DNA from 3 places in the Geodermatophilus sp. URMC 63 genome. Region 3 is predicted to be linked to each of the others. Evidence: riboswitches for the same ligand, from Rfam matches in the RefSeq annotation. Region 3 holds a riboswitch; each other region holds the start of a gene.
The links. Region 3 has a riboswitch for cyclic di-AMP ahead of ACWIZO_RS24075 (transglycosylase family protein). Riboswitches for the same ligand answer to the same signal wherever they lie in the genome.
Positions count from the first base shown of each region.

Region 1 (9,605 bases), 2.0 Mb from region 3:
GCTGGACGAGGACGCCCTGCGCGACCACCTGGCGGGGGTCTTCGCGCAGTGACCCGACCGCACCCCACGCCCACCCCCACCCGAGGGAGACCCATGACGCAGACCGCTGACCCCGCACCGAGCACGGCGGACGACGTCGTCCCCGGCGCGGAGATCTACACGCCCGAGTTCCGCGCCGACCCCTACCCGGTCTACGCCCGGCTGCGCGCCGAGCGCCCGGTCGTGAAGGTGCGGACGCCGCGCTTCGACTCCTTCCTCGTCACCCGCTACGACGACGCCAAGCAGGCGCTGTCGGACCCGCGGCTGTCCAAGGACCTGTACCGCGCCGGGGACACCTACCTGGCGGTGTTCGGCGAGAAGGCGCGGCAGATCAACACCAACATGCTCAACTCCGACGAACCGGAGCACAGCCGGCTGCGCCGCCTGGTGACCCAGGCGTTCACACCGCGGCGCATCGAGGCGATGCGGCCCCGCGTGGAGGAGATCGTCGAGGGCCTGCTGGACCGGATCGCACCGCGCGGCGCCACCGACTTCGTCGACGACTTCGCCCTCCGGCTGCCGCTGGCGGTCATCGGCGACCTGCTCGGGATCCCCGAGTCCGACCACGAGGAGATCCTGGCCGGCACCCAGGTCATCCGGACCGTCGGCACCGGCGGGCGCAGCCCCCAGGAGGACCGGGCCGCCATCGGTCAGGCGCAGTCGCGGCTGCACGCGTACTTCACCGGCCTGGTCGCCGCCAAGCGCGAGCAGCCCGGCGAGGACCTGGTCAGCGCCCTGATCGCCGCCCGCGACGGGGACGGCCGGCTCTCGGAGGCCGAGCTGGTCTCCAGCGCCTTCCTGCTGCTGTTCGCCGGCTACCAGACGACGTCGGACTTCCTCGGCAACGCCGTCGTCGCGCTGCTGACCCACCCCGAGGAGCTGGCCGAGCTGCTGCAGGACCCCTCCCGGATCCCGGACGCCGTGGAGGAGCTGCTGCGCTTCGACGGGTCGGTGCCGGTGTCGAGCTTCCGCTTCGCCACCGAGGACCTCGAGATCGGCGGGGCCGCCGTCCCGGCGGGCTCGATTGTCACCATCGTGCTCAGTGCGGCCAACCACGACCCCGCGCTGGTCCCCGACCCGGACGAGCTCGACCTGAGCCGGGGCCCCACCTCGCACCTGGCCTTCGGCCACGGCATCCACTACTGCCTGGGCACCGCCCTGGCCCGGCTGGAGGCGACGACCGCACTGCGGCGGATCCTCGTCCGCCTGCCCGACCTGCGCCTCGACGTCCCCGTCGAGGACCTGCAGTGGCTCCCCGCGGCCTCGGCCTTCCGCGGGTTGCTGGAGCTCCCCCTCCGATTCACCCCCACTCCCGTCCCTGGAGGCACGCGATGACCCAGACGACCCCGTCGACCAGCACGTCGGCCGACCCGGCGGCCGACGCCTCGACGACGCCCACGGAACCGCCCTGGGCGAACGACACGGTCGAGTTCACGAACACGTCCACGGCGCCCGCCAGCTGGTCCTCGGCCTCGTGGCGGCCGTTCCGCAACGTCATCGTCTGCCGGATGGTCCCCGGCACCGAGGACAAGGTGGGGCCGGTGTTCGCCTACTACGACCGGACGACCCGGCCGCAGGACATGGGCGTCGTCGGGCGCGTCCTGCTCTCCTACGAGGGCCTGTACCTGCACGTCATCGAGCGCAAGGAGGACCCGGAGGTCTCCGGGCAGCGCCGCGGCCTGCCGGCGTTCCAGGCGATCGCCGAGGCCATCGCCCCCTACGTGACGCCCTACCCGAGCTACTGGCAGAACCCGTCGCACTCCGTGGCCAAGCAGTTCTACTCGTGGGTGCCCGAGGGTGAGGTCTCCCCCGACCGGGAGATGACCGTCATCGTGCAGCGGATGAAGCCGGGCACCGAGGAGGACATCGCTCGGGTGTTCGCCGAGTCCGACGCCGGCGGGCTGCCGACGGAGACCGGCGTCACCGGCCGCTGGCTGTACTCGATGGAGGACGTCTTCGTGCACCTCCTGGAGCAGGACCGCGTCAAGGCCGCGGCCGTGCGGGAGAACCACGAGTCGATGCGACCGGCCTTCGCCAAGGTGATGGCCGACCTCGCCCCCTACGTCAGCCCGTACAACCCGGAGACGTGGCAGACCCCACGCGACTCGGTTGCCCGGGTGTTCCACCGCTGGACGGCCCCGGACTGGACACCCGGGGACTGACGATGCCGACCGACCGAGAAGAGGTCTCACCATGAGCTTGCGCGGGATCGCGTCGCTCACCTACTGGGCCGACGACGTGGCCGCGGCCACGGCCTGGTACACGGAGGTCCTGGGCTCGGGGCCCACCTTCACCCGGCCCGGACCCGACGGGCGGCTGAGCTATGCCGCGTTCGACCTCGACGAGAGGACCCGCCTGGCGATCGCCGCCCGTACCGCCGCCCCGTTCAGCGCGGCGTTCGAGCCGGGCGGCGTGATCGGGAACTGGTGGGTGGACGACCTCGACGCCGTCCTCGAGCGACTCGCCTCGATGGGCGCCAAGGAGTACATCCCCCTCACGCCGCACGGGCCGGTGGTCAGTGCGGCCGTCGTCGACCCCTTCGGCAACGTGGTCGGCCTCGTCTCCGACCAGCACCCCGCCGCCGACTTCCGGCGTGGGGCGCCGCCCTGGAACGCCTGACACCGCACGCTGCCGGCACCGCGACCGCCGGGACCGCTGGGTCCCGGCGGTTGCGGTGCGTCCGGGCCCCGGTGGTCGCGGGGCGTGACGTCCCGAGTGCGATCCGGGGCGTGGCGTCGGCCTGTCGCACCGCGGGTCGACCCGTTTCAGGTCACGAGATTGTCACGGACCGGTCCCGTCCTTAGCGTTTCCGCGTCCGGCCGGGCGTCTCGCCTCCGTCCCGGGGGCTCCCTGCCGGATGCCGCCGAGTCGCGTCCACACCGTGGGCGCGAGCCGGGGACCCACCAGTACCACCGGGGTGAGTCCCGCTCCCGGCCGTCGCCGGGAGCGGGTAGGGCACTCCCAGCCCGAACCCGTCAGCTCACCTGGTAGGCGGCCCGGGGAGAACGGAGATCACTCGCGCCTGGGGCACCGCCCCCGCGCGTCCAGGTCCGGGACCGTCGCGCTCCCGCCTGCCCACGTACACGCACCAGCCGTCGTACGGCGCCGTCCGCCGGGCCCCGTGTCCGGCCGCTGCCGCACGCCCGGCTGTCGAGCCCTGCCCGCCCGGGCACCGCGCGCACGGCGTGGTGCCCGCAGCCCATCCCGACCGCCGCGGCGCCGATCGACGGTGACCGCGTCTCCAGGAGGACGTCTCCATGCACGCACGCACCGCTGTCGAGCACACCTGTGCCCAGAACGCCCCCGCCGCCGCGCCGCCGCGCCGCCGCGCCCTGCTCCTGCTGACCGCCACGGGGGTCATGACCCTCGGCCTTGCCTTCGGCGGCCAGGCGGTCGCGCAGGCCGACGAGTGGAACCCCGGCGACCGCGGCTCCACGGGGCAGTGGGGCGGCAACCGGGACGGCGCGCCCGCGGCCGTTCCCGCGCCGGCCCCCGCGCCGGCACCGGCCCCCGCGCCCGCTCCCGCCCCCGCGCCCGCTCCCGCCCCGGCCCCCGCGCCGGCACCGGCCGCCACCGGCGAGCAGGCGTACAAGGACTACGCCGCCGGCCAGGTCGGGAACAGCACCCAGTTCGGCTGCCTCGACGCGCTCTGGGAGGCCGAGAGCGGGTGGAACCCCAACGCGCAGAACCCCACCAGCACCGCCTACGGCATCGCGCAGTTCCTGGACTCCACGTGGGCCAGCACCGGCATCGCCAAGACGTCGGACCCCTACCGGCAGATCGACGCCGGCCTGATCTACATCGAGAACCGGTACGGCAGCTCCTGCGCCGCCTGGGACTTCCACCAGGCGAACAACTGGTACTGATCCCCTGACCGCCGCGGGCCCCCTCTCAGCAGCGGGAGCGGGCCCCCGGCGCAGGCGTCCCCGCGGTCCCTCCCGGGAGGCGCCTGCCGGACCGTCTCACCGGTCCGGGTGAGATCGGCTCCCGGCCGTTCCAGGTGTCCGCCCCCTGCGTCGATGCAGAGGAGGACCCTCCGGACGGGAGCACACGATGGCCAGGAAGCGCACTGACGCCGAGCAGCAGATCGCCGACCTGCTGCGCACGGCGAGGACGTCGCTGCACATGCCCGTGGCGTTCCTGACGCGCATGGACGGGACCACCCAGCACCTGGAGGTGGTCGACGCCCGCGTGCCGGTCCTCGTCCAGGAGGGCGCGAAGGTCGTCCAGGAGACGTCGTTCTGCCAGAAGATCCTCGACGGGGACCTGCCCCCCGTCATCGACGACGTGAAGCGGTACCCGCTGGCGATGTCGCTGCCCTCGGCGCGCATCCCGCGGATCCGCAGCTACGTCTCGACGCCGGTCCGGCTGTCCGACGGCAGCCTCTACGGCACCTTCTGCGCCTTCGGCTTCACCTCCGACAAGGAGCTCACCCGGCGCGACGAGGCCCTCATGGAGGTCCTCGCGTCGGCCGCCTCGGTGATCATCGAGCCCGAGCTCCGCGCGCAGCAGCGCCGCGACGACATCGACGGCCGGCTCGACCCGCTGATCACCTCCGGTGGGCCGACCGTCGTCCTGCAGCCGATCGTCGACCTGGCCACCGGGGACCGCGTGGGCGCCGAGGCGCTCAGCCGCTTCCCCGCCGACTGGGGCAAGGGCCCCGACGTCGTCTTCGAGGAGGCGCACAGCATCGGCCGCGGCCACGAGGTCGAGCTGCTGGCCCTGCGGCGCGCCGCCGAGCACCTCGACCGCGTCGACGGCTACGTGGCGATGAACGTCTCGCCGCAGACCCTGCTGACGCCGGAGTTCTCCGCGCTGCTGCACACGCTGCCGCTGCACCGGGTCCTGCTCGAGCTCTCCGAGCACGACCCGGTCGCGGACTACGACGCCCTCGGCAGCGCGCTGCTGCCCTTCCGCGCCGGGGGCATGCGGCTGGCCATCGACGACGTCGGCGCCGGCTTCTCCTCGCTGCGGCACATCGTGGTCACCGCCCCCGACGTCATCAAGATGGACCGCAGCATCGTCAGCGGCCTGACCACCGACCCCGTGCTGACCAAGCTGGTGGAGTCGCTGGTCACCTTCGGCCACGGCTGCGGCGTCACCGTGGTCGCCGAGGGCATCGAGACCGCCGAGGAGGCCGCGGCACTGCTCGGGCTCGGCGTCGACCTCGGGCAGGGCTGGCACTTCGGCCGCCCCGGGCCACCGGAGGCCCTCGCCCCCGCCGGCCCGGAGCCCGCCGTCCCCGGGCCCCGGCCGGCCGGCCTCGCGCACCCCGGACTCCTCCCCGCCTGAGCGGCACCCGTCCGCCCCGCGCCGCCGGCCCTCCCGGGCGCGCGCGTCCTCGGGCAGGGTGGGTCGCGGTCGCCACCGGGGAGAGGAGCCGACGTGCGGGTGTACGTCACGGGTGCCACCGGGGCCATCGGGGGGCACGTCGTCCCGGCCCTGCTCACCGCCGGGCACGAGGTCACCGCGCTGGCGCGGACACCGGCCAAGGCGGCGGGCCTGGCCGCGCTGGGCGCCGTCCCGAGCGGGGTGTCGCTGTTCGACCGTCCGGCGCTGAGCGACGCGTTCGCCGGCCACGACGCGGTCGCCAACCTCGCCACCGCGATCCCGACGCCGTCGACGTTCCTCCGACCGTCGGCCTGGGCGGCCAACGAGCGGGTGCGCCGCGAGGGCTCGGCCGCCGTCGCCGCGGCGGTGCGGGCGGCCGGGGTCGGCCGCCTCGTCCAGGAGTCGATCACCTTCCTCTACCCCGACCGCGGGGCCGGGTGGATCGACGAGGACGTCGCACCCGACCCCTTCCCGCTGGCGGAGGCGAACCTCGCGGCGGAGGAGAACGCGCGCGGCGTCGCGAACAGCGTGGTGCTCCGCTTCGGGCTCTTCTACGGGCCGGGCTCGGGGCACACCGACCTGCTGCTGCGCCTGGCCCGCCGGCGCGTCGCCTTCGTCGCCGGCGCACCGGGGGCCTACCTGTCCTCGATCCACCTGGCCGACGCCGCCTCCGCCGTGGTCGCCGCCCTGGGCGCACCGGCGGGGCTCTACGACGTCGTCGACGACGAGCCGGTGACCCGCCGTGAGTACGCCGCCGCGCTGGGGACGGCGGTCGGCCGGCGGCCGCTGCTCTCGCTCCCGGGACGCGCCGCCGCACTGGCCGGCGGGCCGGCCGAGTCACTGGTCCGCTCGCAACGGGTCAGCAACCGCAGGCTGCGGACGACCACCGGCTGGGCGCCCCGCTTCCCGTCCGTCCGCGACGGCCTGCTCGCCGGCGTGGCCGTCGCGCGGTGAGCGGCGGCCGCGCGCCGCGGTCCTATCCGGTGGGGCCGCCGTCGCCCGGCCGGCGCAGCAGGTAGACGACGTGGTCGGGCGGGTCGACCGGGTTGTCCGGCGTCAGCGGGCCCTCGGCGACGCGGGTGAACCCCGCCTTCTCCAGCGCCCGCCAGGACGCGACGTTGCCCGCGGCCACCGGCACCAGGACGGCGTCGGCGTCGGGGTACGCCGCCCAGCAGTCGGCGACGAAGGCCCGCAGCACCGCCGCGCCCGCTCCCCCGCCCCGGACGTCGGGCTCGCCGATCAGGTAGTCGATCGACAGCGCCCGCGGCGGGACGTCGACCACCGGCGCGAGCTCGGCGAGGTACCCGGGCTCGTCGGAGAGGCGGTAGCGCTGCACGAGCCCGACCGGGCGGCCGCCGGTGCACACCACCCACACCTGCGTGCCGTCGCGGCCGTCGATGCTGGGACCGAAGTCGGCCTCCACCGCCTCGGGCGTGGTCTCGTGCGCCCACCAGCGGGCCACCTGCGGCTCCTCCAGCCAGCGGGTGAGCAGCGGGAGGTCGGCGCGGGTGAGGGGACGGAAGGTGACCGGGCCGTCGAGCACCGCGCCAGGCTAGGAGGAGGACCCCGTCCCCGGCCGGGCCTACGGTGCGGAGCGTGCCGCTCTCCGCCACCGCCCGCGACGTCCTCGCCCACCGGGTCGCCGCCCAGCAGCTGGACCGCGATGCCGGCACGGTCGCCGACACCGCCGTCCTCGACCTCGGCGTGCAGGACACCGGCCCGGACGGCGGGCTGTGGGCGCTGGCGGTCCGCGGCGTCGTCCCCGGGCCCGGGGAGCTGGCCACCGTGTGGACGGTCCGCGGCGCACCGCACCTGTACCGCCGGGCCGACCTGCCCGGCGTCGCCGCCGCGACCGCGCCGTTCTCCGAGGCCGACGCCGCCAAGCGCGTGTTCGACGCGGCCCGGCCGCTGCGGGCGGCCGGCATCCCGGTCCTGACCGCGCTGGACCGGATCGCGGACCGGATGCGGGAGATCGTCACCACCCCGATGGTCAAGGGCGCCATGTCGCGGGCGCTGTCCGACGCGATGGAGGAGCCCTACAACCGCTCCTGCCGGCCCTGCGGCGCGGTGCACCTCTACGAGCAGCCGTTCCGGCTCGCCGCGCTGCGGGCGGGGCTGGAGCTGGAGCCCGGCACCTCCCCGCCGGTGCTGCGGCCGGTCCCGGGGTTCGCGCCCGCCGAGAGCGTGCCCGCGCGGCTCGACGTCGTCCGCGGGTACCTCCGCCTGCTCGGCCCGGCCACCCCGCAGCACGTCGCCGGCTACCTCGACGCGCCGGTGCAGGACGTCCGGGCGCACTGGCCCGACGACGTCGTGGAGGTGGAGGTCGACGGGCAGCGCCGCTGGCTGCCGGCCGCCGACGCCGACGCGCTCGGGAGCCCGCCGCCCGCCGCCACCCGGCTGCTCGGCCCGTTCGACCTGTTCCTGCAGGGCCGGGACCGCGAGACGCTGGTGGCCGACCCGGCGCGGCGGAAGGCGCTGTGGCCGACGCTGGGCCGGCCGGGCGCGGTGCTGCACGACGGCGGGATCGCCGGCCTCTGGCGACCGCGGAAGGCCGGGTCGTCGCTGACGGTGACCGTCGAGCCGTGGGTGCCGTTCTCCCCCGCCGTCCGGGCCGCCGTCGGGGAGCAGGCCGAGCGCCTGGCCGGGTTCCGCGGCGTCCGGCTCGGGGCCGTCGTCATCGCCTAGGCGGCCAGCCGGTCCTCGGCGTCGTCGCCGGCGGCGACCAGTGCGGCGTAGCGGCCGCCGCGGGCGGCCAGCTCGGCGTGCGTGCCCGACTCGACCACCCGCCCGGCGTCGAGGACGACGATCCGGTCGGCGTGCCGCACGGTCGACAGGCGGTGGGCGATGGTGATCGTCGTCCGGCCGCGGCGGGCCTCGTCCAGCGCCGCCTGCACCGCGCGCTCGGTGGCGGTGTCCAGCGCACTGGTGGCCTCGTCGAGCACCAGGACGCGCGGGTCGCGCAGTAGGGTGCGGGCGATCGCCAGGCGCTGCTTCTCCCCGCCGGAGAACCGGTGGCCCCGGGCGCCGACCACGGTGTCGTAGCCGTCGGGCAGCGCCGCGATGACGTCGTGCACCTGGGCGCGGCGGGCGGCGGCCTCGATCTCGGCGTCGGTGGCGTCCGGGCGGGCGTGCCGCAGGTTCTCCCGCACCGTGGCGTGCAGCAGGTAGGTCTCCTGCGAGACGACGCCGACCACCTGCGCCAGCGTGGCCAGCCGCAGGTCGCGCAGGTCGACGCCGTCGATCGTCACCCGCCCGGCGGTCGGGTCGGCCAGGCGGGCGACGAGCGAGGCCATCGTCGACTTGCCCGAGCCGGTCTCGCCCACCAGCGCCAGCGTGGTGCCGGCGGGCACGCTGACGTCGACGCCGGCCAGCGCCGGGCGGGCGCCGTCGGGGTAGGAGAAGTCGACGCCCTCCCAGCGGACCTCGCCGCGCACCGACGGCGGGTCGAGCTCGACCGGGTCGGCCGGGTCGTCGACGTCCACCGGCAGGTCGAGGTACTCGAACACCCGGCTGAACAGCGCCATCGAGCTGGTCACCGAGACGCCGACGTCGAGCAGGCCCATCAGCGGGCGGAACAGCGCGCCCTGCAGGGTCGTGAAGGCGACCAGCGTGCCGATCGTCATGCCGCCGGAGGTCGCCGGCAGCCCGGCGAACAGGTAGATCAGCGCGGGGATGCCGGCGAAGACGATGCTCATCGAGGCCATCCGCCACCGCCCGGCCAGCTGCGACCGCACCTCGAGACCCACGAGGTCCTCCGAGGTGTCGGCGAACCGCCGGGAGGCGGCCGGGCCGGCGCCGAGGGTCTTGCCCAGCAGGACGCCGCTGACGCTCAGCCCCTCCTCGACCTGGCCGTGCAGGTCGGCGAGGTGGCGCTGCCGCTGGGCGGTGACCGCGCGGCGCATCCGCGCCACCTTGCGGGTCAGCGCGATCGCCGGCGGCAGCACGACGAGGGACAGCAGCGACAGCCGCCAGGACAGCGCCACCATCGCCACCACGGTGCCGACGACGGTGGTGGCGTTGGAGGCCAGCGAGGTCGCCGTCGAGGTGACCACCGACTGCATGCCGCCGATGTCGTGGGTGAGCCGCGACTGCACCTCGCCGCCGCGCGTGCGGGTGAAGAAGCCGAGGGACTGGCGCTGCAGGTGGCTGAAGACGGCGGTGCGCAGGCCGTGCATGACGCGCTGGCCGACCGTCGTCGACAGCCAGGTCTGGACGACGCCGAGGACGGCCGTCGC
Region 1 is NZ_CP199956.1:1,532,597-1,542,201, reverse strand. Features, by position in the region: gene ACWIZO_RS07510 (FAD-dependent monooxygenase) at 1-52, shown strand, start outside; gene ACWIZO_RS07505 (cytochrome P450 family protein) at 94-1,374, shown strand; gene ACWIZO_RS07500 (TcmI family type II polyketide cyclase) at 1,371-2,201, shown strand; gene ACWIZO_RS07495 (VOC family protein) at 2,233-2,658, shown strand; cyclic di-AMP (ydaO/yuaA leader) riboswitch at 2,891-3,048, shown strand; gene ACWIZO_RS07490 (aggregation-promoting factor C-terminal-like domain-containing protein) at 3,297-3,905, shown strand; gene ACWIZO_RS07485 (EAL domain-containing protein) at 4,093-5,331, shown strand; gene ACWIZO_RS07480 (NAD-dependent epimerase/dehydratase family protein) at 5,425-6,324, shown strand; gene ACWIZO_RS07475 (GNAT family N-acetyltransferase) at 6,347-6,913, opposite strand; gene ACWIZO_RS07470 (winged helix DNA-binding domain-containing protein) at 6,967-8,055, shown strand; gene ACWIZO_RS07465 (ABC transporter ATP-binding protein) at 8,052-9,605, opposite strand, start outside.
Region 1: linked by a shared signal. The riboswitch ahead of ACWIZO_RS07490 (aggregation-promoting factor C-terminal-like domain-containing protein) and the one ahead of ACWIZO_RS24075 (transglycosylase family protein) in region 3 are both predicted to bind cyclic di-AMP.

Region 2 (9,605 bases), 1.1 Mb from region 3:
CCGAGGCGGCGGCCAGCCCCCACAGCAGCGGCGACGTCACGCCCCAGGTCTCCGCCTCGCCCAGCGCCAGCAGCAGCCCGCCCACGCCGGCGCCGAGCAGCAACGCGCCGACCACGTCGAGCCGCCGCCGCGGCGCCGCGGCCGGCGGGGGCAGGACGACGGCGGCGGCGGCCAGCGCGGCGGCGCTCACCGCAGCCCCCGCCCAGAACGCGGCGTGCACCCCGCCGAGCTCGGCCACCAGGCCGGCCAGCGGGTAGCCCAGGCCCACGCCGGTGACGACGGTGACCGACAGCGCGGCGATGGTCGAGCGGGAGGTGTCGCCGGTCAGGGCCTCGCGGGCGGTGGCGATGGCCAGCGGGGTGAGCCCCAGGCCGAAGCCCTGCAGCGCGCGGCCGGCGACCAGCCACCCCAGGCCCAGGGGGAGGGCGGCCAGGACCCCGCCGAGGGTCACCACGCCCAGCACGGCGACTATCACCCGGCGGCGGTGCGGGCCGTCGCCGAGCCGCCCGACCACCGGGGTGGCCACCGCGCCGACCAGCAGCGTGACCGTCAGCGACCACTGCGCGTCCGGCAGCGACGCCCCGGTCGACGACGCGATCGCCGGGACCAGCGGCGCGCCGAGGCTGGAGATGACGGCGACGACCGTCCCGACGAAGACGAGCGCGGCGACGAGCGCGCGGGGTGACCGGGAGACCGCCATGCTCCCGAGCTTCCCAGGACGTTGCACAGCGCAACCGCCCGGCGGGTCAGCTCTGCGTCACAGCAGCCGGTCGAGGTCGTCGGGGCCCGGGCCGGTGCCGCCGGAGTCGCGCAGCGGTGAGTCCTCGGGCCGGTCGTCGTCCGGCGGCTCGGCGGCCACCGGCCCCTCGGCGTAGAGGGTGTCCGGGTCGCGGGGGTCCATCTCACGGGGACCGCGGGCGGCGGCGACCACCTCGGACAGCGTGCCGCCGTCCCGGGCCACCCACGCCCGGCCGTCGTCGCCGAGGACGATCGGCCGCTGGATCAGCCGCGGGTGCTCCACGAGCACGCGCACCCACGCGTCGGCGTCGCGCGGGGCGTCGGGCAGCCCGAGCTCCGCGGCCAGCGGGTCGCCGAGGCGCGTGACGTCCCACGGCTGCAGCCGGAGGGCGGCCAGCGCGGCGCGCAGCTCGGCCTCGGTCGGCGGGTCGTCGAGGTAGCGGCGCAGGGAGTACTCGACACCGGCCCGGTCGAGCTCGTCGCGGGCGGCGCGGCACGTCGAGCACGAGGGGTTGAACCAGACCTCCACGCCCCGACCCTAGGGCCCCCTACTCCGGGGCCCCTACACCACCGGGCTGCCGATCGGCGCGGACGCAACCACCATCACCCGACGAAACGCCTGTCGACTTGTTGTCACGATGTGCAATCCGCCGGTAGCGTCGCGTCGTCCGTCCGGTCGTCGTCCCCCGTCGGGGGAGGCCGGGGGACGCCGCCGAGTCGCCCGCTGGGGCGAGCCGGGGACCCACCGCAGTACTGGGGTGAATCCCCTCCTGGCCGCGTGCCGGGAGAGGTAGGGCCGCTTCCCGCCCGAACCCGTCAGCTCACCCGGTAGGCGGCTCACGGGAGAACGGAGAGCCGCCGGATGGCGCGCGCCTGCACTGCTGCCCGCACCGCTGCACCACCCCGTCCGATCCGGCTCCGCCCCGTCCCGGCGCGCCCGCGCACCTGACCGTCCGCGGCCGTCCGCCCCGGACGCCGTCCGCGCGCACACCAGCCCGGGCACCCTCCGCCCGACCGGCCCCGCGCCGCGCTGCCCCGGTGTGCCCGCGCCGGCCCGGCGCGCCCACCGGCCGTGCCGCCCGCCCAAGCCGCAGCCCGCTGCGCCCCGCACCCGCCTGGAGCACCCGCACCATGGACCCCCGCACGACCACGTCCGGCCGGTCCGCCGAGCGCCGCGGCCGCGCCACCGGCCGCCGCCGTCCGGCCGCCGCCCGCCGTCCCGGCCTGCTCCTCGGCGTGGCCGCCGCCGGCGCCCTGCTGGTCAACGTCGTCGTCGGCGGGGACCCCGCCGCCTCGGCCGGCGCCGGAGACCCGGGGTCGGCCGCCGTCGCCCAGGAGCTGGGCCTGACCGCCGAGGCCGGGACGCTCGCCGCGGGGGCGGACGCGCAGCCGGCCGAGGACCTCCAGCCGCTGGAGGACCTGGCCGCCAGCCGCAGCAGCCGCGCGGCCGAGGAGGCCACCGCGCAGCAGGCGCAGGCCGCCGCCGACCAGGCCGCGCTCGAGCAGCAGCGCGCCGACGAGGCCGCGGCAGCCGAGGCCGCCGCGCTCGAGCAGCAGCGCGCCGAGGAGGCCGCGGCAGCCGAGGCCGCCGCTGCGGAGGCCGCCGCGGACCGGGCCGCCGCCGAGGAGGCCGCCGCTGCCGAGGCCGCCGCGGCGCAGCGGGAGCCGGAGGCGGCTCCGACCTCCTCGGCCGCCGCCGCGTCGGCCGCCGCCGCGTCGGCCACTGCCGCGTCGGCCACTGCCGCGTCGTCCACCGCGGGCTCGGGGACCGCCGCCACGGCGACCGCGCGCATCACCAACACCGCCGGGCCGGTGCAGGCCGTCGTCCAGGCGGCCGCGAACGCCGTCGTCAGCAACGTGGCCGGCGCGGGCTCGATCACCCTCGGCGGCACCCGGGCCAGCGCCACCGACCCGGGCGGCCACCCGTCGGGCCTGGCCCTGGACTACATGGTCCTGTCGAACACCGCCCTCGGGAACGCGATCGTCCAGTACCACGTCGCGCACTGGGACGAGCTCGGCGTCGACTACCTCATCTACCAGCAGCGGATGCTCAGCTCGCCGGGCGGCAGCTGGTCGGCCATGGAGGACCGCGGCAGCGCCACGGCCAACCACATGGACCACGTGCACGTGAACTACACGGGCTGACGCGACCCCTGACGCGGCCCCCCGCGCCGGGCCCGGCCGGCCCTCCCCCTGGCCGGCCGGACCCGGCTGCTCATCCCCGGACGCCCGCGGCGGCGGCGAACGCGGCCGCGGTCCGGGCGGCGACGACCGCCGGGTCGGCGTCCCACAGCTCCTGGGAGAACACCTCGACCTCGACGTCGCCGCGGTACCCGGCCGCCTCGACCAGGGCGCTGGTCCCCGCCAGGTCGACGTGCCCGTCGCCGGGCAGGCCGCGCGACACCAGCACGTCGGGCCCGAGCGGGGTGACCCAGTCGGCCACCTGGTAGGACGCGATCCGGCCGCCGCGGCCGGCCCGCGCCACCTGCGCGGGCAGCTCCGGGTCCCACCACACGTGGTAGGTGTCGACGACGACGCCGACCGCCCCGGCGGGGAACTGCTCGGCGACGTCGAGCGCCTGCCCGAGCGTGGAGACCACGCCGCGGTCGGCGGCGAACACCGGGTGCATCGGCTCGACCGCCAGCACCACGCCGGCCGCGGTCGCGTCGTCGACCAGCGCGCCGATCGCGTCGCGGGCCCGCTCCCGGGCGCCGGGCAGGTCGCGGTCGCCGTCGGGGAGGCCGCCGGCGACGAGCACGAGGACCGGCGCGGAGCCGGGCGCACCGGCCGCGGCCAGCGCCGCGGTCTCCTCGATGGCGCGGCGGTTCTCGTCGAGCGCCGCGGTGCGGGCGGGGCCCGGGGGAGCGGTGAAGAAGCCGCCCCGGCACAGGCTCGACACCCGCAGCCCGGAGTCGGCCACCAGCGCGCACGCCTTCTCCAGGCCCACCTCGGCCACCGGCTCGCGCCACAGCCCGATCGCGCCGATGCCGGCCTCGCGGGTGACGGCGAGGGCGTCGACCAGCGACGCGTACTTGACCGTCGCCTGGTTCAGCGACAGCCGCGGGTGCGCGCTCACGAGACCGGCTCCAGCACCGGGACGTCGACGCCGGCCAGCGCCAGCAGGCCGTTCCACCGGCGCGCGGCGAGCTTCCGGGTCCTCCAGGGCACCGGCCGCGTCGGCCAGCCGGACCACCTCCGACAGGTGCGGCAGGCTGCGGGCGCTGTGCAGCCCGCCGACCATGCTGAACGCCGGCTGGTGGCCGTTCAGCCACGACAGGAAGGCGATGCCGGTCTTGTAGTACGCCGTGGGCGCGGCGAACACCTGCCGCGACAGCGCCTCGGTCGGCCCGAGCAGTCGCCGGTAGCCGGCCGGATCGCCGGCGTCGAGCGCGGCGATGGCGGCGCCGGCCACCGGCGCGATCGCGGCGAACGCGCCGAGCAGCGCGTGCGACGAGTGCTCGCCGTCGCCGGCGATCAGGTCGACGTAGTGGAAGTCGTCGCCGGTGAACAGGTCCACGCCGGCCGGCAGCCGCCGCCGCAGCGCGACCTCGGCGTCGGCGTCCAGCAGGCTGGTCTTGATCCCGCGCACCCGGCCGGCGTCGCGCTCCATGATGCGGACGACGACGTCGGCGGCCGCCCCGGTGTCGGGAGAGCCGAAGTAGCCGCGCAGCTGCGGGTCGAACGCCTCGCCGAGCCAGTGCAGCAGCACCGGCCGCCCGGCCCGTGCCAGCACCTCGGCGTAGACCCGCTCGTAGTCGGCGGGGCCCTCCGCGGCCCGGGCGAGGTGCCGGCTGGCCATGAGCACCACCCCGGCGCCGCAGTCCTCTGCGTGGTGCAGCTGCTCGACGTAGGCGTCGACCACCCGCGCCAGCGGGACGACGTCGTCGGTGAGGTGGTCGGTGGTGACGCCGACCACCAGGGCGCCGCCCACCGACCGCGCCTCGGCCGCGCTGCGCCGGACCAGCTCGCGGGTGGCCGCGGTGTCCAGGCCCATGTTGCGCTGCGCGGTGTCCATCGCGTCGGCGACACCCAGGCCCCACGACCACAGGTGGTGGCGGAAGGCGAGGGTGGTGTCCCAGTCGACGTCGGCCGGGGCGCCGGGGACGTTCTCCCCGGTGACCCGCGGGACGACGTGGGCGGCGGCGTAGGCGGTGCGCGACCGCAGCGGCGCGGACGGGCGGCGGACCGCGGCCGGCTCGCCGAGCGGCAGGAGCCGGGTGCGCCCGTCGGCGTCGAGCAGGACGGCGGTGCTCATCGGGCCGGCACCCCGCTCCCGATCGTCACGCGGCGGCCGGTCGCCGAGCTCTCCAGCCCGGCCTCGGCCAGCCGCACACCGCGGGCGCCGGAGGCGAAGTCGTAGGGGTGGGGGCCGTCCTCGACCACGTGCCGGACGAACTGCTCCCACTGCACCTTGAACCCGTTCTCGACGGGGTCGTTGTCGGGGACCTCCAGCCAGCCGGCCCGGTAGTCGCGGCTGTCGGGCACGTCGGGGTTCCACACCGGCTTGGGCGTGGCGTTGCGGGGCTGGATCCGGCAGCCGAACAGCCCGGCGACGGCGCTGCCGTGCGTGCCGTCGACCTGGAACTCGACCAGCTCGTCGCGGTCGACCCGCACCGCCCAGCTGGAGTTGATCTGCGCGACCACACCGCCCTCGAGCTCGAAGATCCCGTAGGCGGCGTCGTCGGCGGTGGCGGCGTAGGGCTCGCCGCGCTCGTCGACCCGGCTGGTGATGTGCGTGGTGGCCTTGGCGTACACCGACTCGACCCGGCCGAAGAGGTCCTCAAGCACGTAGTTCCAGTGCGGGAACATGTCGACGACGATGCCGCCGCCGTCCTCGGCCCGGTAGTTCCAGCTGGGGCGCTGGGCCGGCTGCCAGCCGCCCTCGAACACCCAGTAGCCGAACTCGCCGCGCACCGAGAGCACCTGGCCGAAGAAGCCGGAGTCGAGCAGCCGCTTGAGCTTGAGCAGCCCGGGCAGGAACAGCTTGTCGTGGACGACGCCGTTCCTCACCCCGGCGGAGGCGGCCAGCTCGGCGAGCTCGACGGCCTCGGCGTGGGTCTCGGCGGTGGGCTTCTCGGTGTAGACGTCCTTGCCCGCGGCGATGGCCCGCCGGATCGCCGCCACCCGCGCCGAGGTGACCTGGAAGTCGGCGTAGACGCGCCACCGGTCGTCGGCGAGGGCGGCGTCGAGGTCGGTGGTCCAGTCGGCGATGTCGTGCCGCTCGGCGATCTCCTGCAGCGCGGCGGCCCGGCGGCCCACCAGCAGCGGCTGCACCTGCACCCGCGCGCCGGTGGACAGCAGGACCCCGCCCTGCTCGCGGATGGCCAGGATCGACCGCAGCAGGTGCTGGCGGTAGCCCATGCGGCCGGTGACGCCGTTCATGATGATGCCGAGCGGTGGGGTGCCCATGGTGGTCGCTCCTCGCGAGTGGTGGCGGTGGCCCGTGGCGGTAGGCCGCAGCGGCTTGGAAAGCGCTTACCAAACGGTAGCCCGGCCGGTGGGACGCGGGCAACCCCCTGGCTGCGGTTCGTCGTCGGCGGCGTCCCCTCGCGCGGGGGAGGTCGGAAGCCGGCGGGCACGGCTAGACTGCGTCCGTGCAGTCCGGCGCCGATCCGCGGGCCCGGCGGGGTCCGGGCGGGATCACCCTGCGCGACGTGGCCGAGCGGGCCGGCGTCTCGCTGGCAACCGCTTCCCGGGTGCTCAACGGCAGTACCCGCGTCGTCAGCCCCGACCTCGCCGCCCGGGTGGGTCGCGCCGCGGCCGAGCTGCGGTACGCCGCCAACGGCCCGGCGCAGGCGCTGGCCCGCGCCACCACCAACGTCGCCGGCCTGGTCGTGCACGAGGTCGACGACCCCTACTTCGCCTCGATCGCCGCGGGCGCCATGCGCGTGGCCACCGGGCACGGCCTGCTCACGATGATGGCCGGCACGTCGCGCGACGCCGGGCGGGAGGTCGAGTACGTCGCCCGCTTCCAGGCGCAGCGGGTGCGGGCGGTGCTGCTCGCCGGCAGCGGCCGCCTCGACGACGGCCCGGAGCTCGGGCAGGCCCTCGCCGACTTCGCCGAGGCCGGGGGGCGCGTCGCGCTGGTGAGCGAGCACGACCTGCCCTTCGACACCGTCCTGCCGGCCAACCGGCGCGGCGCGGCCTCGGTGGCCCGACTGCTGCGCGACCTGGGGCACCGCGACGTCGGCGTCCTGGCCGGCCCCGCGGAGCTGCGCACCGTGGCCGACCGGCTCGGCGGGTTCCTCGACGCGTGGGCGCAGCTCGGCGGCGACCGCGGCGCCCCGGTCGTCGTCGAGGGTGACTTCTCCCGCGCCGGCGGCCACGCGGCCACGCTGTCGCTGTTCGCGCGGGCGCCGCACCTGACGGCGGTGTTCGCGCTCAACGACCTCATGGCGGTGGGCGCGCTCGGCGCCCTGCAGGGCGACCTCGGCCGGCGCGTCCCCGACGACGTCTCGGTCGTCGGCTTCGACGACCTGTGGTTCACCGGCGACCTGCAACCGGCGCTGACCACCGTGCGCCTCCCGCTGGAGGACATGGGCGCCCGCGCGATGGAGCTGGTGCTGTCCGCGGCGTCGCCGGACCCGCGCCGGGTGCCGGTCCCCGCGGAGCTCATCGTCCGCGCGAGCACCGGCCCCGCTCGCCCGGCTTCCTAGACCGTCGCCGTCCCGACGGTGGGCGCTCGGGCTCCGCTCCGTCGTCGGGAACGGGGCGCGGGCGCCCACCCTCGGCGCAGACGGCGACGGCCGCCGTCCCCCGCTCGGGGACGGCGGCCGCCGCGGGTGGTGCGGGTCAGGCGGTGCCGACCTCCACGCGGGAGGTGTCGGAGGGAGAGCCCGACGCGGGGGCCGGACCGTCGATCTCGCGCAGGTCGAGCCGGGAGGTCTCCGGTGCCGACCAGGCGGCGGCCGCCGAGACGATGCACAGCAGGAACGTGAGCCCACCGATGACCAGCGGCACGTTCGTCGACCCGGGCGGGGCGATGAGCGTGAAGACCGAGGGCAGGAAGGCGACCAGCATGAGGCCGACGTTCTGGGAGACCGCGAAGCCGGTGACCCGGTGGCGGGTGGGGAACAGCTCCTGGAAGTAGCTGGCGAAGGTGGCGTTCCAGACCTGGTACAGCACGCCGAACATCAGGATGGCCAGCACGACCGTCAGCACCACGTTGTTCTGGCCGACGGCCCAGAGGTAGCCGAAGGACAGCACACCGGCGCCCAGCGGGCCGACGATCATGAGCGGGCGGCGGCCGATCCGGTCCGAGACCTTGCCGAAGTACGGGATCAGCACCACGGCCACGACGTTGGCCGCGAGCGGCAGCCAGAGGTAGGTGGCCGCGCTCATCCCGACGCCATAGGCCTCGTTGGTGGCGTAGGCCGTGCCGAAGACGACGACGGTCGTCCCGACGACGTTGGCCATGGCCATGAGGACGCAGCGGAGGATCGTGCCGCCGCTCTCGCGGACGACCTGGAGCACCGGGGTCCTGGGCACCTCGTGCTTCGCGGCCTCCTCGAGGAAGACCGGCGTCTCGGCGACCCGGCGGCGGATCAGGTAGCCGGCCAGGATGACGAAGGAGCTCAGCAGGAACGGGATGCGCCAGCCCCAGGTCTGGAAGGCCTCGTCCGACAGCAGCGCGGACAAGGGGATGAAGCTGGCGGCGGCGAGGATGGAGCCGGCCTGGGTGCCCTGCAGGCTGAAGCTCGCGTAGAAGCCGCGCCGGTCCGCCGGGGCGTGCTCGATGATCATCGCGCTCGCGCCGCCGAGCTCGCCGGCGACCGCGAAGCCCTGGACCAGCCGCAGCAGCACCAGCAGCGCGGGGGCGAGGACGCCGACCTGGCCGTAGGTGGGCAGCAGACCGACGGTCAGCGTCGACACGCCCATGAGCATCATGGCGAGGACGAGGACGTTCTTGCGGCCGCGCCGGTCACCCCAGCTGCCGAGGACGAAGGCGCCCAGCGGGCGGGCGACGTAGCCGACCGCGTAGGTGACGAGTGAGGCGATGAGGGCGACCGTCGGGTCCTCGGACGGGAAGAACACGGCCGGGAACACCAGTGCCGCGGCCTGCGCGTAGATGGCGAAGTCGTAGTACTCGAGCGTGCTGCCGATCCAGCCGCTCATCACGGCCTTGCGCGACATGGACCGGTCGGTGGCCGACGGGCCCGACCGGTCGCTGGTGTGTCCCTGCATGACGCCTCCTGGGGTCGTCGACGATGATGGCTCGTCCGGTGCGAGGCGGGCTCCGCGGTCTCCCCGGTGCCCTGGTAAACGCTTGCCGGAGACAGGGTGCTGTGACCCACCGCACGTGTCAAGTGCCAGGTGTGGCCGCCGCCGCGCCGGCTGCTCGGGGTCGCTGGGCTTCCGTCCACGCCAGCGCGGGGACAGCGCTGACGAGCGCTGGGCAGGAGCTCCGGGGAGGTGGGCCCGCTCGCCGGGCGCACGTCGATCCGGACGGCGGTGGACCGCACAACCCGGCAACCGCTTTCCGAGACGGTGTGACGCGCGGTACGGTCGGGGTGCGGACCACCGATCGCGAGGAGGCGCCGGCATGACGGCACCGAGCTCCGTCCCCACCGTGCTCGTCGGCGTCCACGGGCACGGCCGGTGGCACCTGGAGAACGTCGCGCGCGCCACCCGCGCCGGGGTGCCGGTGCACCTGGCCGGCATCTGCGACACCCGGCCGCTGACCGACGAGCAGCGCGCCCTGGCCGGCGACGTCCCGGTGACGGCGCGGCTGACCGACCTGCTCGACGCGGTGCGGCCGGGGATCACCGTCGTCAGCACGCCGATCCACACGCACGCCGGGCTCGCCCTCACCGCCGCGGCCGCCGGGTCCGACGTCCTGCTGGAGAAGCCGCCGACGCCCACGCTGG
Region 2 is NZ_CP199956.1:3,866,109-3,875,713, forward strand. Features, by position in the region: gene ACWIZO_RS18940 (MFS transporter) at 1-700, opposite strand, end outside; gene ACWIZO_RS18945 (ArsC/Spx/MgsR family protein) at 758-1,267, opposite strand; cyclic di-AMP (ydaO/yuaA leader) riboswitch at 1,449-1,586, shown strand; gene ACWIZO_RS18950 (hypothetical protein) at 1,870-2,883, shown strand; gene ACWIZO_RS18955 (DUF993 family protein) at 2,954-4,993, opposite strand; gene ACWIZO_RS18960 (Gfo/Idh/MocA family protein) at 4,990-6,147, opposite strand; gene ACWIZO_RS18965 (LacI family DNA-binding transcriptional regulator) at 6,333-7,394, shown strand; gene ACWIZO_RS18970 (MFS transporter) at 7,531-8,922, opposite strand; gene ACWIZO_RS18975 (Gfo/Idh/MocA family protein) at 9,281-9,605, shown strand, end outside.
Region 2: linked by a shared signal. The riboswitch ahead of ACWIZO_RS18950 (hypothetical protein) and the one ahead of ACWIZO_RS24075 (transglycosylase family protein) in region 3 are both predicted to bind cyclic di-AMP.

Region 3 (9,605 bases):
ATGAGCTCCGATCGTGGCGCGGACATCGACGCCGCAGGGTCCCTGACCAGGCTGCGAGTGAGGGCCCGCTGCGTCGACGTCCGCGCGTCCCAATCGCCCCGACGGCGGCGTCCCGCACGGGAATCCCTCTCTGGTTGCCCAGAGGAGGTCGTCGAGGGGTCGTCGCTCACCCTGGGCCTCGGGCGATGTGGATGAACCTTCGACGTCGTCCGCCCGGGCAACACGGCCCACGGCGGACAGGGTCGTGACTTCCCCGTGGCCGGGCACGGCGAACTCGGCAGCGATGCCGTCTCTGTCGCCGGAACTGCCGGACGTGCAGGTCCAGGGCGCGGGCTTGCACGGTCATGTGAGCGACGGCCTGGCCCAGGTCGTGGAGCGCGAACTCGGAGTAGTCCCAGTCCGCCCAGCGGGCCGCCTCGAGCAGGAGATCGACCTCCGTCACGCTCAACTCGTGCAACGCGGCGGAGGTCGTAGGACTCCACCGACTGGCCAGGAGCGGATGAAGGCCGGGTGTAGCACAGTCGTCCGCCACTCACTCAGGCTCTCGCTCCACCACTTCCTCGCACTGAGCTGCAAGACCGGAAGCGGATCCGGTCGCGGAACGCCGTGGCTTCACTCAAGCCCGGCGTTGCCGCTGCTCGACGAGCCAACCGTGCAGGACGGTGGCGAGACGCTCAGGAGCGTCCAGCTGGATCAGGTGCCCTGCATCCCGGACGAGCTGCAGGCGCGCCCCGGGTATCGCCTCGGCCAGGGCATGAGCCCGGTCGACCGGAATCCAGGTGTCCTCGACGCCCCAGGCGACGAGTACGGGCAGCGCCAGTGAGCCGTACAGCGGCTGCACCTCGTCGGTGTGGGTCTGGTCGGCCTGAGCGATCTGTCGATAGAACGCCGCCTGGCCCAGCGATCCGAGCCACGGCCCGACCAGCATGCGCGTCTGGCGCTCGTCGAGGCCGCGATGGCTGGCTCCCGTGATGTAGGTGCGCACCACGCCCTCGTGCACAGCGGCCGGCAGAGCCGCGAAGACATCAGCGTTGTCGCGTACCAGGCGAAAGAACTCCGACCCCCAGGGGGCAAGCGCGACGACGTCGACCATGGCCAGGGAGCTGTAGAGCGCACCGTGCAGCAGGTGTGCGCGCAGCGCGACGGCGCCCCCGTAATCGTGGGCGATGAGGTGTGGCCGGTCCAGTTCCCAGTGGCCGATGAGGTCGCAGAGCAGCTCGCCTTGCACGTCGAGCGAGACACGGTGCTCAGCCTCCATCGAGGACTGGCCGTAGCCGGGCATGTCCCAGAGGTGGACCCGGAACTCGGAGCTCAGCGCATCAGCGAACGGACGCCAGAGCGCCGAGGACCACGGGGTGCCGTGGCAGAACACCACCGGTGGACCATCGCCCCAGGCGTCCCATCGCACCTGACGTCCTCGCCAGACGAAGGTCTGCTCGAGTTGCACCCGACGATCCTGGCAGGGCTCGAGTCCGGTCGTCGCGCCCTTCCACGCCGGGGCCGGGCCGGTGTGGACGCCCCTGCGGGTCGGGACTCCCGCGCCAGGGATGCTGTCGAGGTGCCTGCCGCCGCCCGCTCCCCCTCACCGGCTGCGCTGCTCACCGAGCCGCCGCGGGCGGGTCTGGACCTCGCCGTCCTGGCGGCTGCCTGGCCGGTGCTCGCAGCAGCCCGCCGCGGTGACGGGCACCCGGTGCTGGTGCTGCCGGGGCTGATGACCGGCGACCCCGCCACCGTGGTGCTCCGGACCGCGCTGCGCGCCCTCGGCCACGACGTGTCCGGCTGGGACCTGGGCACCAACCGCGGCCCGACGGGCCACGTCGTCGACTCGCTGCGCGCCCGACTCCAGCGGTTGCACCGGACCTCGGGACGGCGGGTCAGCCTGGTCGGCTGGAGTCTCGGCGGGCTCTACGCGCAGGAACTGGCGAGAGCCGCGCCGGGCAGCGTCCGCGGACTGGTCACCCTCGGCACGCCGGTGCTGCGATCGGCGCCCTGGGTCCGCACTGCCTCGGGGATCGTCGACGGCGGCACCCGCCTCCTGCGCGGGGCGGCCGCGCTACCCCGGCCCTGGGCCGAACGCGGCTCCCTGCGCGTGCCCGCGACGTCGGTCTACACGCGGGCCGACGGCATCGTGCACTGGTCGTCGTGTCGCTACGAGCTCCGCCCCCGGCGGGAGAACGTGCAGGTGCGCGGCAGCCACCTCGGCCTGGCCTGCAACCCGGCGGTGCTCTGGCTGCTGGCTGACCGGCTGGGGATGGCCGAGGGCACGTGGACACCGTTCCGCCCGCCACCCGGACTCAGCCTGCTCTTCCCCCGCCGTCGCTGACACGAGCAGCCCGCCCGTCATCGACGTCCCGCCAGGTACACCCGGCAGGTCGACCGGTACCGGGTCGTCCCCGATCGGGCCTGACCCGGTCGTCCGGGCCGTGCGGTGGGGTGTGCTTGCTCGGCTCACCGCGGTGGTGCGGGGCTCCTCGAACGGGGTCGAGGACGGCAGCCGAGGGCGGGGTGCCGCCGCGACGCTCTCGGACCTCGGCAGGGCCGGGTGAGCAGGGATCTCCCACGACCGGCCCGGGTCCCGCGCGGAGCCGGCCGGCGTGCCCGGACCGCCCCGCCCGGGGATGCTCGGGAGCCGAGGGGTCCGGACGGGACCGCGGCCGAGGAGGACACGGTGCAGGTCAGGGACGTCATGACACGCGAGGTCGTCACGGTGGGACCGGACACCTCCGCCAAGGACGTGGGCGCGGTGATGGCGGAGCGGGGCTTCGCCGCCGTCCCCGTCGTCGACGGCGGCGACCGGCTGGTCGGCATCGTCGCCGAGGTGGACGTGCTGCGCGACCGGGTGCCGCAGGACCCCCGGCTGCACCTGCGCCGTGCCGAGGACGCCGGCGCGCCGCCCCCGCCGGTGCTGGTGCGGGAGGTGATGACCGAGGCCGTGCGGACCGTCGAGCCCGGCTCGGACCTCGCCGACGTCGCCCGGCTGTTCGTCGACCACCGGCTGCGCAGCGCGCCGGTCCTCGACGGCGACCGGCTGGTCGGGATCGTCAGCCGCCGCGACCTGCTGCGCGCCCTGGTCCGGCCGGACGACGAGATCCGCCGCGACCTGCTGCGGCTGGTCGAGGGCTACACCGGGGAGCTGGACGCGTGGGACGTCTCGGTCGCCGAGGGCGTGGCCACCGTCCGGCGCACCCGCGGGGAGCCGCAGGGGCCCGCGGGGTCCGAGCAGCGCGCCCTCGAGGCGCTGGCCCGGACGGTCGGCGGGGTGGTCGGCGTCCGCGTGCCGTGACCCGCGCGGACGCGGGTGCCTAGGCGGCGTCGTCCTCCAGCGCCGCGGTGTCCTCCAGGGCGGTGTCCTCCAGGGCGGTGTCCTCCAGGGCGGTGTCCTCCAGGGCAGCGTCGAGAGCGGCGACCTCGTCCTCGATGCCGACCATGACCTCGTTGGTCTGCAGCGTCACCAGCCAGGCCAGCGCGTGGTCCTCGACCGGCCGGTCGGTGACCGCGGCGATGGCGTCGAGCTGGGCGGCGACCAGCCCGCGGGCGGCCTGGTAGACGTCCGCGGCGCTCACCGCGATCTGCTGCTCGGCCAGCCAGAGCCGTCCGTCGGACAGCACGCGCACCTCGCTCTGGCTGCCGACCCCCAGGTCTGCGGCCGCGCTCGTCAGGACGGACATGCCGGCACGCAGCTCGGTGAGGCGGCGGCTCGGGTCGGGGGACGACGGCATGGGCACTCCTCGGACGGGCCCGCAGGCCTCGGGTCGTGCACTCGGTGTCGGCACCGCGCCCGCACGTCCTGACCGCCGGTGGGGTGCCGTGGCGTTCGTGGGACGGGCGGGACGAACCGTTGCGCGCCCGGACCTCGGAGGATCCGCGCGCCGGGCCTCCTCTGCCGCCCTGGGCCGCGCACGACCTCCACCGGCCCACCTCCGTCGTTGCCCTCCGTAAGCGCGTCGTCCCGATGTGTGACCTAGGTTACGGCGACAACTTACATGACTGCACGTAACGTTTTGGCTGCGCTCAGCTAAACAGGAGCGCGGCGCCGGTCCGCCAAACCCTGCCCACCGGTCGCCTCCACGATTCCCCAGGGCAGGGGTGGGGGACCCACGTCCACGGCGCCACGGCCCTGCCGCTGTTCGCCTCGGGGTGAAGCCGCGTCCCGCGGCCGGGCACACCGATCGCCCGAACCCGACAGCTCACCTCGCCGGCGGTGATCGGAGATCACCATGCCCAAGCACCGCGCGCCCCGCTACGTCCGCACCAAGAAGGTCCTCGCCAAGGCCCCCGTCGCCGCCGGCGCCACCGCCGTCGGGCTCGGCGTCCTCAGCTCCCCGGCAGCTGCAGCCGCCACCACCACCCACGACTGGACCGGCGTCGCCCAGTGCGAGTCCGGCGGCAACTGGAGCATCAACACCGGCAACGGCTACTACGGCGGCCTGCAGTTCAGCCAGCCGACCTGGGCCGGCTACGGGGGCACCGACCTGGCACCCCGCGCCGACCTGGCGACGCCGGGCCAGCAGGTCCAGATCGCCGAGGAGGTCCTCGCCGGGCAGGGCATCGGCGCCTGGCCGACCTGCGGCAAGTACCTGACCGAGGGCACCACGCCGGCCGCCGCCGGGTCGGGCGCCACGTCGACCACCGCGTCCACCCCTGCCGCGACCACCGCGTCCACCACCGCCGAGACCACCGCCGCCGCGCCCGCCGCGGAGCAGCCGGCCGGCACCCCGGCGACGACCCAGGACGACGGCGACCGCTGGGACCACGACGCCGGGACCTCCGGCCGCCACGCCGCCTGGGGCGACTACACCGTCGAGCGTGGTGACACGCTGCGCACGATCGCCGCCGCCCACGGCCAGTCCTGGCGCGAGGTCTACCAGCGCAACGCCGACGTCATCGGCAGCAACCCGAACCGCATCACCCCCGGGGAGGTGCTGACGCTGACGGGCGCCGAGCAGGCCGCTCCGGCCCCGGCGTCCCCCGCCGCGACGACGGCCACCGCCGGCACGTCGGCGCCGTCGGCCACGACGACCCCCCTCGCCCAGACGGCCGTCGGCGCCGCGCACATCACCAACAGCGCCGGCGACGTCAAGCCGCAGGTACAGGCCGCCGCCGACGCGGTCGTGGCCAACGTCGCCGGTGCCGCCGACATCACCCTCGGCGGCACCCGCGCCAGCGCCGTCGACCCGAACGGCCACCCGTCGGGCCTGGCGCTGGACTACATGGTCCTGTCCGACACCGCCCTCGGCGACGCGATCGTCCAGTACCACATCGACCACTGGGAGGAGCTCGGCGTGGACTACGTCATCTACGAGCAGCGGATCCTCACCTCCCCGACCGGCTCCTGGACGCAGATGGAGGACCGCGGCAGCGTGACCGCGAACCACTTCGACCACGTCCACGTGAACTACACGGCCTGACCCACCCCGCCGGACACGACAGCGACCCCCTGCCCGGCGGGCAGGGGGTCGCTGTCGTGTCCGGCTCAGCAGCAGCGGCTGACGGGGTTGCGCTCCACCTCGTCGGCGCGGCGCCGCTCGAACTCCCGCCGGCTCACCGGCTCGTGCCCGTGCCGTGCGCAGTGCGCGAGGTAGTCGTCCCAGCGGGCCTCGCCGCTCCACTCCCGCAGGTACCAGCGCACCCCGCGCCAGGCCCGGCCGGCGAAGGCGACCGCGGCGCTCACGAGCGGTCCCTCCCGGCGCCGACCAGCCGCTCCTGCTCGGCCATGGCGCGCTTCTCCTCGGCCGTCGCGAACAGACCCGCGGGCTCGACGATGGTCGAGGGCACCGCCGGCTCCTCCGTCGTCGGGAGCGCGCCGCGGGTGCGGACCGCCCGGGCGACGACCACCAGCGCGTTGACGAAGACGACCAGCACCAGGAGGGCGAAGAACGCCTGCAGCACCCCGTTGATCGTCGAGTTGGTGACGACCTGCTGCATCTGGCCCACGTCCTGCGCCGGCGGGAGGACCTCACCGGCGTCGAGCGCGTCGGCGTACCGGGCGCGCTGGGCGAAGTAGCCGATCGCCGGGTTGTCGGAGAAGACCTTCTGCCAGCTCGCCGTCATGGTGACCACCAGGTCCCAGGCCAGCGGGACGGCGGTGATCCAGGCGTACCTGAGCTTGCCGTGCTTCACCAGCAGGACGGTCGCCAGGGTCAGCGCGATCGCGGCGAGCAGCTGGTTGGCGATGCCGAACAGCGGGAACAGCTGGTTGACCCCGCCCAGCGGGTCGGTGACGCCGATGTAGAGCATCGAGCCCCACAGGCCGACGACGACGGCGCTGGCGATGACGTTGCCCGGCCGCCACGACAGGTCACCGAAGCGCTTCCACACGTTGCCGACCGTGTCCTGCAGCATGAACCGGCCCACGCGGGTGCCGGCGTCGACGGCGGTGAGGATGAACAGCGCCTCGAACATGATCGCGAAGTGGTACCAGAACGCCTGCAGGTTCCCGCCGAAGGCGTTGTGGAAGATCTCGGAGATGCCGACGGCGAGCGTCGGGGCGCCGCCGGTGCGTGAGATCAGGCTCGGCTCCTGGACGGCGGCCGAGGCGGCGGCGAGGTCCTGGGCGGAGGTGGAGAAGCCCAGGCCGTTGACGAAGGCCGCCGCCGTCTCCGGGGTCCCGCCGGTGGCGCCGGCCGGGGCGTTCATCGCGAAGTACAGGCCCTGGTCGATGACGACGGCGGCGATGAGCGCGCTGATGGCCACGAAGGACTCCATCAGCATGCCGCCGTAGCCGATCAGGCGGACGTGGCTCTCCTTGGCCACCATCTTCGGCGTCGTCCCCGAGGAGATCAGGGCGTGGAAGCCCGACAGCGCGCCGCAGGCGATGGTGATGAAGACGAACGGGAACAGCGACCCGGCGAAGACCGGGCCGGTGCCCTCCTTGGCGAACTGGGTGACCGCGTCGGCCTGCAGCACCGGGCGGGCGATCAGCAGCCCGACCGCCAGCAGGACGATGACGCCGACCTTCATGAACGTGGACAGGTAGTCCCGCGGGGTCAGCAGCAGCCAGACCGGCAGCACCGAGGCCACGAACCCGTAGACCACCAGGGCGACGACCAGCCACTCCTTGGACAGGGTCAGGGCGTCGGCCAGGCCGGTGCCCTCGATCCAGCCGCCGCCGACGATGGCCAGCAGCAGCAGGACGACGCCGATGCCGGTGGCCTCCAGGACCCGGCCGGGCCGCAGCACCCGCAGGTAGACGCCCATGAACAGGGCGATGGGGATGGTCAGCGCGATGGAGAAGACGCCCCACGGCGACTCGGCCAGCGCGTTGACCACGATCAGCGCCAGGACCGCGAGGATGAGGATCATGATCGCGAAGACGGCGATCAGCGCGGCGACGCCGCCGACGATGCCGATCTCCTCGCGGACCATCTGGCCGAGGCTCTTGCCGTTGCGCCGCATCGAGAAGAACAGGACGACCATGTCCTGCACGGCGCCGGCGAAGATCACGCCGACGACGATCCAGATGGTGCCGGGTAGGTAGCCCATCTGGGCGGCCAGCACCGGGCCGACCAGCGGGCCGGCGCCGGCGATCGCGGCGAAGTGGTGCCCGAAGAGCACCCGCCGGTCGGTGACGTCGAAGTCGACGCCGTTGTGCAGCCGCTCGGCCGGGGTGGCCCGCCGGTCGTCGACGCCCAGCGCCCGGTAGGCGATGAACCGCGAGTAGAAGCGGTAGGCGATGGCGTAGGAGGCCAGCGCGGCGAAGAGGATCCACAGCGCCGAGACCGACTCGCCGCGGGCCAGCGCGAGCACCGTCCACGCGACGGCGCCGACGATCGCCACCGCCGTCCACACCAGGACGCTCCTGACCGACGGCCGGCGACGGCCGGCTCCTCCGGGAGGTCCTCCGTCGGTGTCTGGCCTGCTGACGGTGGTGGACACGGGCCCCTCCTCGCGTGCGCGGACGGCGCCGGGACGACGCCGTCCTCTGGACGGGTCCGAGCATGGCTGGTGCCCGGACGGCGCCACCACACAGGGGTGGGACCGTGACCGCCCCGTGACCGGGGACCCCTCGCCGCCATCGCTTCCCGGCGCGCCACGGGGGCCCGCGCAGGGCCGGGGTCAGTAGCCCCAGACCTCCTGGGCGACCTCGACGACCAGCGCGAGCTTGGCGACCTGCTCGTCGCGGGTGAGCGCGTTGCCCTCGACGGTGGAGGAGAAGCCGCACTGCGGCGAGAGCGCGAGCTGCTCGAGCGGCACGAACCGGGCGGCCTCGTCGATGCGCCGCTTGAGGTCGTCCTTGCTCTCCAGTTCGGGCCGCTTGGTCGTCACCAGGCCCAGCACCACCCGCTTGCCCGGCGGCACGAACCGCAGCGGCTCGAAGCCGCCGGAGCGGGCGTCGTCGTACTCGAGGAAGAAGCCGTCGACCTCCAGCCCGCCGAACAGGGCCTCGGCGACGAAGTCGTAGCCGCCCTCGGCCACCCAGGAGGAGCGGAAGTTGCCGCGGCACATGTGGGTGGTGACCGTCAGGGTGTCCGGGCGGCCGGCCAGCGCGGCGTTGATCTGCCGGATGTAGCGCTCGTGCTGGTGCTCGGCGTCGCGGCCCTGGGCGGCGAGCTCGGCCCGCTGCGCCGGGTCGTTGAGGTAGGCCAGGCTGGTGTCGTCGAGCTGCAGGTAGCGGCAGCCCATCGCGGCCACGCCCCGCACCTGCGAGGCGTAGGCGGCCGACAGCGCGTCCCAGAAGGCGTCCTCGTCGGGGTAGACGGCCGGGTCGATCGCCGCCGCCCCGCCGCGGTAGTGGACCATCGACGGCGAGGGGATGGTCAGCTTCGCCGTCTGCCCCTCCCCCACCACCGACTGCAGGTACGCGAGGTCGGCGCCGAAGATCGGCTCCCCGATCGACAGCGGGCCGTCGACGTGCAGCCCGGCCGGGGTGAAGTCGATCGTCCCGTCGGCGTTCCGGAAGTGGACGACGATGTCCTCGCCGGTCACCTTGCTGATGCCGTCGATGGCGTAGATGAAGTCCATGTGCCACGAAGCGCGGCGGAACTCGCCGTCGGTGGCGGTACGCAGCCCGACGTCGCCCTGCAGCCGGACGACGTCGGCGATGGCCGCGTCCTCGATCCCGCGCAGCTCGGCGTCGTCGATCTCCCCGGCGGCGTGCCGGGCGCGCGCCTCCAGCAGCGACGACGGGCGCAGCAGGCTGCCGACGTGGTCGGCGCGGAACGGCGGTCCGGAGACGTCAGTCATGCCCTGCAGCCTCGTCCCCCGGCTGCTCCTCCGCAGCCTGCGACCAGGGCCGGACGCCGGAGTCTCCGGACACCAGCCGTTCCGCGGCGGCGTACACCAGCAGGCCCGGGATGATCAGCAGCGTCGGCGGCAGGACCAGCGGTGCGGCCAGGACGGTGATCGCCAGCACCCCGGGAGCGCTGAGCAGCCAGCCGCGCCGGCGTTCGGGGTTGCCCAGCGCCCCCCACCGGACGCCGGTCCACATGATCCAGCGCAGCAGCACCGGCACGCCGGCCTCCCGCATCACCCGCCGGAAGATCCCGTCGGCCTGGCGGGAGGTGACCACGCCGGTGCGGATGCCCACCCGGCACAGCCAGTCGTGCAGCACCGCGGCCAGCGTGTAGCGGCCCGACCGCGGCACCAGCCAGGTCACCGGGCGCGGG
Region 3 is NZ_CP199956.1:4,956,006-4,965,610, forward strand. Features, by position in the region: gene ACWIZO_RS24050 (sigma factor-like helix-turn-helix DNA-binding protein) at 1-4, shown strand, start outside; gene ACWIZO_RS24055 (alpha/beta fold hydrolase) at 617-1,447, opposite strand; gene ACWIZO_RS24060 (esterase/lipase family protein) at 1,559-2,323, shown strand; gene ACWIZO_RS24065 (CBS domain-containing protein) at 2,669-3,283, shown strand; gene ACWIZO_RS24070 (hypothetical protein) at 3,303-3,719, opposite strand; cyclic di-AMP (ydaO/yuaA leader) riboswitch at 4,051-4,216, shown strand; gene ACWIZO_RS24075 (transglycosylase family protein) at 4,218-5,408, shown strand; gene ACWIZO_RS24080 (YbdD/YjiX family protein) at 5,474-5,671, opposite strand; gene ACWIZO_RS24085 (carbon starvation CstA family protein) at 5,668-7,788, opposite strand; gene ACWIZO_RS24090 (5-methyltetrahydropteroyltriglutamate--homocysteine S-methyltransferase) at 8,056-9,183, opposite strand; gene ACWIZO_RS24095 (DUF1353 domain-containing protein) at 9,176-9,605, opposite strand, start outside.